DNA from 2 places in the Mesorhizobium sp. M0830 genome. Region 1 is predicted to be linked to the other one. Evidence: predicted binding sites of a transcription regulator. Region 1 holds the regulator's gene; the other holds the start of a gene.
What was found. Region 1 encodes PhoB, which activates phosphate uptake and scavenging genes when phosphate is short. Its sites were predicted from a motif close to TGTCATNNANCTGTCAT; they were not measured.

Region 1 (5,059 bases):
ATCGCGTTGGCCGTGGACGAACGGTCATGAAGAATTAGCGCCTCCGCCACGTGCCTGCCCCAGACGCGCGCCGCGTTTTGGACCATGCCCATGGCGAGCAGCGTCTCCGCGTTGCGGGCAAAGGCCTGCTCCGACAGGCTGGCGACAGCCGAACGTTCCGCGGACAAAGCGTCATTCCTGCCGACGGCGAGCTGATTTGCCAGGACCAGCGCAAGCAACAGCGCAACCCCTGCCAGCGTAAGCCAAAACAGAAAGGGATGGATGAGGTACAGCAGGGTGAGGAAGAAGGGAGCAAACGGCAGGTCAAATAAGACCGCCACACTGCGTGACCTGATGAAGGCGCATATCGAGGCAAGGTCGCGCAGTGGAGACATGGCTGCGCCGCCGGCGTACTTGGCTTCAAGCGAGACGGCGAATGTCCTCGCACCCAGTCTGTCGTCGACAGTGGCTGCAACGCGCTGCGTGTAGATGGAGCGGACCGCATCGAGGAGACCGAGAAAGGCGAGCGCGAGAACCGCGATAGCCGACAGGTAGAACAGCGTCTCGACGCTGTAGGAAGGCAGGACGCGGTCATAGACTTGCAAGAGATAGAGGGGGATCACCAACAGCAGGATGTTGATGAGGAACGAGAAAGCACCGACATCGGCGATGGCGCGCCTGAAAACTGCCTGCAAACTGGACTCTCCAATCATCCCCGCGCTCCCTGACGGCTAATGGCCTCAAACATGAAGCCGCCGCTTAGAGCGAGTGGTCGCTTGCCATGTCCAAGGGTTGGTCCAGCGTATAGGCGTGGATATAGTCGATTTTCATCTCCGCTGGAGTAGCCAGATGGTCAGGAGGCTGGCCGGCAATGCCGCCGACCGCGAGATTGGCCAGTATGTACATGGGGTCGTGCATGTCGGACGGCGTCGCCGCTTGGGCGACCTTCACACCGTCATAGGTCCAGACAAGCTCATCCTTTGTCCAGAGCAGGCCATAGGTGTGGAAACCGTCAGTGTCCGCAACGTTCACCGTGGACGAAACCTTCGTGTGCTCTCCCGTCTCATTGGTGTGCGCTGTCATGAAAAGCGTGTTCGGATCCTGACCGCGCGTTTCGACGACGTCCAGCTCCGGCGGCCACGATCCGTCTTCCGGAAGCAGCCAGAAGGCCGGCCAGGCTCCGGCCGTTTCGGGCAGGTCCGCCCGCATTTCGAAATAGCCGTAGGTTTGCGCGAAGCTGTCGTGGGTCGTCAGTATCCCCGATGTGTATTCGTAGTTGTTGATCAGAGGCTTGATGTCCTCCGGCGCCTGCGCGGCGGTGATGATGAGGACGCCGTTTTCAACGCTGAACGGGTGGACGGAACTCGTCGGCCCGTAATTGGCGTCGATATACCATTGCAACTCGCCATTGCTGCTCAATGTGCTGCCGTTCGGCGCGCCCCACGAGAAATTGGAATTCCAGGTGCCGTCCTGCCCGTCCCGAAGGCTCAGCGTGTTGAATTCGTCGGCGAAGGACAGCGTCATTCCGGACTTGTCTATCGGCAGTTCGAACTGGGTGGGCTGCAACTTGTCGATGGTCGTATTCTTGAACACCAGGATCTCGTCAGATCCGAGGTTCAGCATCACGTTCGATTCCACCTGAACCATCTGCGAACGGACGGCATCGAACGAAGTGAAGTCATAGCCGTTAAGGCGCACCACATCGGTCGCACCGAAATCGAAGATAAGATCGCTTCCATTTCCTTTGGAGATGGCGAAAGTGTCGGCGCCGTCACCGCCGATCAGGACATCATTTCCCTTGCCGCCATCCAGCGTCTGATGACCCGACCCGCCCTTGATGATGTTGTCCAACGCATTTCCGAACGCATATCGATTGGCGCCGGTAACGACCAGGTTCTCGAAATTGTCGGGGAGCTTGTAGCTCATCCAGGTGTCGATCGTGTCGATCCCGGCCCCGGGATCTTCGACCACCTTATTGTTGGTGGAATAGAGGTGATAGTAGTCGTCGCCGGCGCCACCATACATCGTGACATTGACGCCGGTGTCTCCCCAGAACGAGTCGTTGCCTGAGGTGCCATGCAGTTCGGCCCCGGCTCCGGTTGCCGAGAACCAATGACTGGACGCGCCGGTGTAGGGAAGAGGAATACCTTTGGCGTTTAAGACCGTGCTCATCAGAAATCCTTCCTCTTAGTGCCCGACCTGATCAAGTCGTTCGGCGCAAGGTCCGGCGACCGCTTTCAAAGCAACGTTGCAACGAACGAGATCGTTCCCGCGGAATCGTCATCCAATGCAAGATCGTATTGACTATTCGGAGCACATACAATCGATAAAGAGGAGAGAAACTCATTCTTAGTCTGAGGAACTTTTTTAATAAAATTGCGCATTTATGCGAAACCACATCCTCTGGCGGGCACATAGCCATATTAGTTCAAATTGTTTCTTGAGGCGCGCAACTTTGATCGGAGGTCTGCGGGCAAGATAGCAATGTGACCAACTAAAGTGTCACGGGCCGTGCTTCCTGCGGCCAGCCTGGCAGAAAAGCGAATTGGGAGATCGGAGGGCAATCGCCAGCCAGTCAAGCTACGCGCCGAGCCCCGCGAAGGGCAGTTTAGACTTCGATCCCGCCTGCTTGAATGTCTGCCATCGCGTGGCCATTGGCGACGACCTGCTGATCGAATTTGAACCTTGGTTCCGATCTATCGGCTAGTCTTCCCTGATCGCGTAGCCTGCGCCCCGAATGGTGCGGATGACGTCGGGCATGCGGCCGTTGTTGACGGCTTTGCGCAGCCGGCCGACATGCACGTCCACCGTGCGTTCGTCGATGTAGATCGTTTCGCCCCAGACGTTGTCGAGCAGTTGGCTACGCGAGAACACGCGGCCGGGATGGCGCATCATGAATTCGAGCAGGCGGAATTCGGTCGGCCCGAGCCGGATCTCGCTCTTCTTGCGATAGACCCGGTGCGATTCTCGATCGAGCACGATGTCGCCGACCTTCAGCACGCTGGACAGCAGTTCCGGCTTGGCACGGCGCAACAGCGCCTTGACCCTGGCCATGAACTCCGGTGTCGAAAACGGCTTGACCAGATAATCGTCGGCGCCGGTCGAGAGGCCCCGCACGCGATCGCTCTCCTCGCCGCGCGCGGTCAGCATGATGATCGGCAGCCGCTCGGTCTCGGGACGCATTCGCAGGCGCCGGCAGAGTTCGATGCCGGAAACCGCCGGCACCATCCAGTCGAGCACCAGAAGGTCAGGCACGTTCTCCTGCAGCCGGATCTCGGCCTCGTCGCCACGCGTCACGACCTCGACCTGATAGCCCTCGGACTCCAGATTATAGCGGAGCAGCACGCCTAGCGGCTCCTCGTCCTCCACCACCATGATGCGTGGCGCGATCATCGGCTGGTTACCCCTGTCGTCATGCCGCGGGCGCGGACATTGTCGTCTCGTCCTGTTTCGGACGATTGGCCGGCAGCTGGGTGCCGGTCAAAACATAATAGGCATTTTCCGCGATGTTGGTGACGTGGTCGCCGATGCGCTCGAGGTTCTTGGCGCAGAACAAAAGATGCGTGCACGCGGTGATGTTGCGCGGGTCTTCCATCATATAGGTGAGAAGCTCGCGGAACACGGAGGTGTATTTGACGTCGATGCGTTCGTCGTCGGCACGCAGTTTCGCCAGCGCGGCGGCGTCACGCGCCGCATATTCCTCGATGACGCCCTGCACCTGGATCAGCACCAGTTGTGCCATTCCATCGATCGAGTGCGAAAGGTCGCGCGGCGTGACGCTGAGGCCGACAGTGCCGACACGCTTGGCGATGTTCTTGGCAAGGTCGCCGATGCGTTCGAGATCGCCGGCCATGCGGATAGAACCGACGACATGGCGCAGATCATCGGCCATCGGCTGCCGCTTGGCGATCAGCGTGATGGCACGGTCGTCGAGCTCGCGCTGGCGCGCGTCCATGATCGCGTCGTCGGAGACGACGCGCTGTGCCAAGGCGTTGTCGGAATTCAAGAGCGCCTTGGTCGCACCGCCGACCATCGAGCTAGCGAGATCGCCCATGTCGCTGATGAGCCTGCTGATCTGACCGAGATCCTCGTCGAAAGAAGCGACTGTATGTTCGCTCATTATCCTGTTCCTCGTATGCCTGAGCTCAGCCGAAGCGGCCGGTGATGTAGTCCTGCGTGCGCTTCTCGCGGGGCGACGTGAAGATCCTCTCCGTGCGGTCGAACTCGACCAGCTCGCCCAGATACATGAAGGCCGTCTGCTTCGATACGCGCGCCGCCTGCTGCATGTTGTGGGTGACGATGACGATCGTGTAGTCGGCTTGCAACTCGTCGATCAGTTCCTCGATCTTGGCGGTCGACAGCGGGTCGAGCGCCGAGGCGGGCTCGTCGAGCAGGATGACTTCCGGCTTCACCGCCACGGTGCGGGCGATGCAGAGCCGCTGCTGCTGGCCGCCGGAGAGGCTGAGGCCGCTGGCGTCGAGCTTGTCCTTGACCTCGGTCCAGAGTGCCGCGCGCTTCAGCGCCTGCTCGACGCGGCCGTCCATCTCCGACTTGCTCAGCTTCTCGTAGAGCCTGATGCCGAAAGCGATGTTTTCGTAGATCGACATCGGAAATGGCGTCGGCTTCTGGAACACCATGCCGATCTTGGTGCGCAGCAGGTTGAGGTCCTGCGAGCGGTCGAGAACGTTCTGGCCGTCGAGCAGCACCTGACCTTCGGCCGTCTGCTTGGGATAGAGCTCGTAGATGCGATTGAAGACGCGCAGCAGCGTCGACTTCCCGCAGCCCGAAGGCCCGATGAAGGCGGTGACGCTGCGCTCCGGCAAGGACAGAGTGATGTCCTTCAGCGCCTTCGACTGGCCGTAGTAGAAGTTGAGGTTCTTGACCTCGATCTTGGCCTTGGCGGTGGCCTCGGCAGCGATCGTCATGTCTGGAGACAACATCTGGCTCATTTGTCCTCTCTGCGTCCGGTCAGGCTGCGCGCAACGATGCTGAGCGCGAGAACCGTCAATGTGATGATGAGTGCGCCGGTCCAGGCCAGTTGCTGCCATTCCTCGTAAGGGCTGAGAGCGAACTGGAAGAT
Region 2 (5,059 bases), on a different contig from region 1:
CTGTCGGCGTCGAGGTCGACAAGGCCGACAATGGCGAGCCGGTCGATCTGCCGCGCGGCATCGAGCCAGGCCTTGCTCATGGCTCCGCAACCGACCAGGACGACATTGACCATCCAGTACTCCTCCCTCTCGGTCCCTCCAGACCGATCGTCACGGCATTCACGGCATAGCCGTAAACGTTTTTCCGTAAACGTTTACGAGAACACACCCGAAGGCGTAGAATGTCAATCGGCCGCTCGCGAAAATCGTCTTGTCGTCTTGGCCTTGGCGGCTGCCGGTGCTAGCCAGGCAAGGGGGAGAACAGTCACTTGGCATCCAGCATTCACGACCTTGCCCGTCACCTGAACATTTCGATCGGCACGGTGTCGCGCGCCCTTAACGGCCGTGCCGACGTCAATGCCGACACGCGCCAGCGCGTGCTCGAAGCGGCCAGGACACTCAACTACTCGCCGAACCAATCCGGCCGCAGCTTGCGGCAAGGCGCCACCCATTCGATCGCCTTCATGATGCAGCCGCATCCGGGCGACCAGCAATATGGCGAGCCGTTCTTCATTCCGCTCCTGATCGGGCTGCAGGCGAGGCTCGCCGAAAGCGGGCTCGACCTGATCGTGGTCATGGGCGCTCCCGGCGACTACCAGCAGGAGCGCCTGCGCCGTGTCGTCGAGACGCGCCGGGCCGATGCAGTGGTGCTGGCCTGGACGCGGCGCGAGGACGAGCGCATCGACTATCTCACCCAGGTCGGTTTCCCATTCGCCACGCTCGGGCGCAGCCGCTCCGGAGCCAAGTCCTACCCTTCCCTCGACCTCGATTTCGAAAAGGCCGGAGCCGATGCGGTCGACCGCCTCGTGGCGCGCGGCCACCGCCGCATCGCCGCCATCCGCCCGTCGCTCGACCTCAATTTCGGCTATCTGTTCCTGGCCGGCTACCGCAAGGCTTTGCTGCGGCATGGCATCGAGGTCGACCCCGAGCTGATTGCGTCCGGCTTCATCAACGAGGCCGCCGGCTACGAAGTGACGCCGCAGGTGATGCGCTCCAAGGAACCGCCGACCGCCATCATCTTCAACAATGACGCGATGGCGCTTGGCGGCTGCAAGGCGCTGGCCGAGATGGGCATCAGGCCGGGTCACGACATGGCGGTGACCGTCATCGTCGACACGCCGCTCTGCCGCTACTTCTCGCCGGCGCTGACCGCCTTCCGACCGGCGCTGGAGCCGATGGGACAGCGGCTCGCCGAAATGCTGCTGGCGTCGCTGCCCGCCTTCGCCGGCCCGGCTGGTCCGCGGATCATGCGCGAGGTCTGGCCGCTGGAGCTGGTGGCGCGCGACAGCGATTGATGCTGCGCGGTCCGATAAACGCGTTTCGATCGACCGGCTTCTCGCCCGCCTCGGCCAATTCCATGAATATCCGGGAATGACGGGTCCCGTGCGCGGCCTGCGCATTCGAGATGTCGGTCGTCGACCAGGTCCTGACGAAGTGATCAATTCTTTCCGCCAATCGCATTTTTTTGTCGTCGCGTAGAAAAGACGGCAGGCATGCATCGTGCGCTGTCACGCAAGCATCATGTTCGCGCCGTAGACCGCGGTTCGGGAGCGCGCGACATCATCGATGTTGCACCTCTTTGAGTTTTTCGTCCTGCGCGGCCGCTTCGGCACATCTGTCACAAAGAGGTTCATCCATGAAACACCTGCACCGAACCGCGTCGCTCGGCGTCGCGCTGGCCTTGTTCACCGCCTTGACGCCGGCGCTCGCCGACAGCACCGCGACGATCGGCGGCCTCGTCAACAAGGGACTGGTCGGCGTCGGCCGCATCCCGGCCGCCCAGCGCGACAAGTTCGGCGAGACCTTCGGCTCGGGCTCCGGCATGTCGATCGACACCGCCAGCTGGACACGTGATGCGGGCGGCTACAAAGGCTCGCTCTGGCTGCTGCCGGACCGCGGTTACAATGTCGTCGGCACCACCGACTACCGGCCGCGCCTCAACACTATCGGCATCGAGTTTACCCCGGCAGCACCAGGCACCGCACCGGCTGCCGGCCAGGAGCAGACGGGCGTCAAGGCAACGCTTGCCGACACCATGCTTCTCACCGACGACAAGGGTGCCGATGCCACCGGCCTCGATCCGCTCAACGGCGTGCGCGCGGCAAGCGGCGACATGCCGATCCTGCCGCAGGCCGACAACGGCAAGCTGGCGCTCGACAACGAGGCGATCGCGCGCCTGCCCGACGGCACCATGTTCATCTCGGACGAATACGGCCCCAACATCTACCGGTTCTCCGCCGACGGACATCTGCTGTCGGCGACCCAGCCGCCCGCCGCCCTCGTGCCGATGCGCCACGGCGCGCCGAACTTCGCCTCCGACAATCCCGGCCCGGGTGCGGCCGAGCCCGATCCGAAGGATCCCGATACCGGCCGCCAGAACAACCAGGGCCTCGAAGGCATGGCGATGACGCCCGACGGCAAGTTCCTGATCGCCGTGCTGCAGTCGGCGCCCCGGCAGGATGGCGGCGATTCCGCCTCGACCCGCCAGAACACCAGGGCGCTGGTCTATGACGCTTCCGACCTCGCCCATCTCAAGCTAGCGCATGAGTATGTCGTGCCGCTGCCGGTGTTCAAGGATGCCAAGGGCAAGACCAAGATCGCCGCGCAAAGCGAGATCGTGGCGTTATCGGATCAGGCCTTCCTGATGCTGGCGCGCGACGGCGGCAACGGTCAGGGCGTGAAAGGCGACACCTCGCTGGTGCGCCAGATCTTCGTCGTCGACGTCTCGGCCGCGACCGATATTGCCGGCGGCGCCTTCGATGCCGCCGACAAGCCGCTGGCGCCCAAGGGCGTGCTCGACCCGTCGGTGACGCCGGCAAAACTGACGCCGTTCATCGATATCAACGATAGTGCCGAACTCGGCCGCTTCGGCCTGCATAATGGCGCGCCAAACGACAAGAACAACCTGTCGGAGAAGTGGGAGGCGATGTCGGTGGTCAGCGTGCTCGATCCGAAACTGCCCGACGACTATTTCCTGTTCGTCGCCAACGACAACGACTTCCTCGCCCAGGACGGCTTCCAGGTCGGCGCGCCCTACAAAGCCGAAGACGGTGCCGATGTCGACACCATGTTCCTGGTCTATCAGGTCACGCTGCCGGGTCTGGCCAAGAAGTAACGACAACACAAGGGCGGGCGCGCCGAGCGCGTCCGCCTGAGGGATCGTGACGGCTTACTTCAACATCTCCGCGTCCCTTGGCACGCCCGCATCGATCGGCTCGGCGGTCCTGCTCGAAACGGCCATGATCTTGCCGGCAGCCGACAGATTGGGGCGCACGAAGACCGGCGCGACGCCGTTGACGCGGCCGTAAAGGTCGATGATGTCCTGGTTCATGAAACGCACACAGCCCGACGATGCGTTCTTGCCGATGGAATCCCACTCCGGCGTGCCGTGCAGCCGGTACATCGTGTCCTTGCCGTCCCGGAACAGATACAGCGCGCGGGCGCCGAGCGGGCTCTGCGGGCCTGGCGGCATGCCGTCCTTGTATTTCGCCAATTCCGGGCGGCGCTGGATCATTTCCGGCGGCGGTGTCCAGACCGGCCACTTTTTCCGCGCCTGAACCACGGCACTGCCGGTCCATCCGAAACCGGCCTTGCCGAGGCTGACGCCATAACGGATAGCCTTGCCGCCATCGCCCACCAGATAGAGGAAGTGCTCGGACGTATCGACGACGATCGTGCCGGGTTTCTCTCCGGTCGGGTCGGACACGATCTGGCGCACGAATTTCGGATCGAGCTTGGCCACCGGGATTGCAGGCAGTTGATAGCCCTCGTCGGTGCGCGCCGCATACATGCTTGCGGTATCGCCGAAGCCCGGATCGCTTGGCGGTGCGGCCACCGGCGGCGGCGCAACGTCCGTCGTGGTGCACGCCGAAAGAGCCACGGAGGCGGCCCCCAAAGCAGATGCACCGAGAAACGCACGCCGGCTCAGGCGCTCGGAAAACAGCGGAATATCGGACATGAACCCCCCGGCTATCCAAGATCTAGTAGGAATGTGGCCCCACGCATCAAGGATCAATATCCCATTCCGGAAGTTTTGAGAACATGATTAGATCACGGCATGACCTGTCCCGTGGAATCGGCGATCATCGTGGACCGGACTTGAGCAATTCCAGGAAAAGTGCGTAGCGGTTTTTCCGTCCGGAATTGCGTCGAAACAAAGAGAGAGCGGTTCGCCGTTTCCGTGAAACGGTGAACCGCTCTTGAGATAAACCTTCGCCGAGCTGCCAGCCATGGACGAAAAAATGCCCTCGCGCCGCCGCACCGGCGACCTGACCAGCGGGCCGATTCCGCGCACGCTTCTGCTGTTCGCACTGCCGGTGCTCGGCTCCAACGTGCTGCAGTCGCTGAACGGGTCGATCAACGCCGTCTGGGTCGGCCGTTTCCTCGGCGAATCGGCGCTGACCGCCACCTCCAATGCCAACCTCGTCCTGTTCCTGATCCTAGGCACGGTGTTCGGCATCGGCATGGCGGCCACCATCCTGGTGGCCCAGTCGGTCGGCGCCCGCGACCTTCCGGAGGCGCGCCGTATCGTCGGCACCAGCGCCACCTTCTTCTTCCTCGTCTCGGTGGTGTTCGCGGTCTGCGGCTGGATCTGGGTCGACGCCATCCTGGGCGCGCTGGGCACGCCGGCCGACGCCCTGCCGCTGGCCCGCTCCTACCTGCGCATCATCTTCATCGCCGTGCCGATGATGAACCTTCTGTCCTTCGTCATGACCGTGTTGCGCGGTGCCGGCGATTCACGCACGCCCTTCTTCTTCATGGCGCTGGCCGTCCTCCTCGACATCATCCTCAACCCGCTGCTCATCCGCGGCATAGGGCCGTTTCCCGAACTCGGAATCGCCGGTTCCGCCACGTCCACGCTGATCGGCCAGGCGGTGAGCGTGATCGCCATCCTCATCGTGCTCTATGTGCGCAAGCATCCGCTGCGGCTGGCCGGCGCCAACCTCGCTCTGCTGCGGCCCGACCCCACCTTGCTGCGCATCGTCGTCTTCAAGGGCGTGCCGATGGGCCTGCAGATGAT

Region 2: NKI20_RS04735 (esterase-like activity of phytase family protein) is a predicted target of PhoB. The motif match lies at 1,546-1,562, and genes of this name have one in related genera.

Annotation. Positions count from the first base shown of each region.
Region 1 covers NZ_JAMYOR010000003.1:177,806-182,864, reverse strand. The annotation lists gene NKI20_RS03600 (type I secretion system permease/ATPase) at 1-674, opposite strand, end outside; gene eglC (endo-1,3-1,4-beta-glycanase EglC) at 739-2,151, opposite strand; gene phoB (phosphate regulon transcriptional regulator PhoB) at 2,683-3,372, opposite strand; gene phoU (phosphate signaling complex protein PhoU) at 3,392-4,099, opposite strand; gene pstB (phosphate ABC transporter ATP-binding protein PstB) at 4,125-4,928, opposite strand; gene pstA (phosphate ABC transporter permease PstA) at 4,925-5,059, opposite strand, start outside.
Region 2 covers NZ_JAMYOR010000004.1:186,808-191,866, forward strand. The annotation lists gene NKI20_RS04725 (Gfo/Idh/MocA family protein) at 1-113, opposite strand, end outside; gene NKI20_RS04730 (LacI family DNA-binding transcriptional regulator) at 309-1,334, shown strand; gene NKI20_RS04735 (esterase-like activity of phytase family protein) at 1,676-3,154, shown strand; gene NKI20_RS04740 (L,D-transpeptidase) at 3,209-3,997, opposite strand; gene NKI20_RS04745 (MATE family efflux transporter) at 4,269-5,059, shown strand, end outside.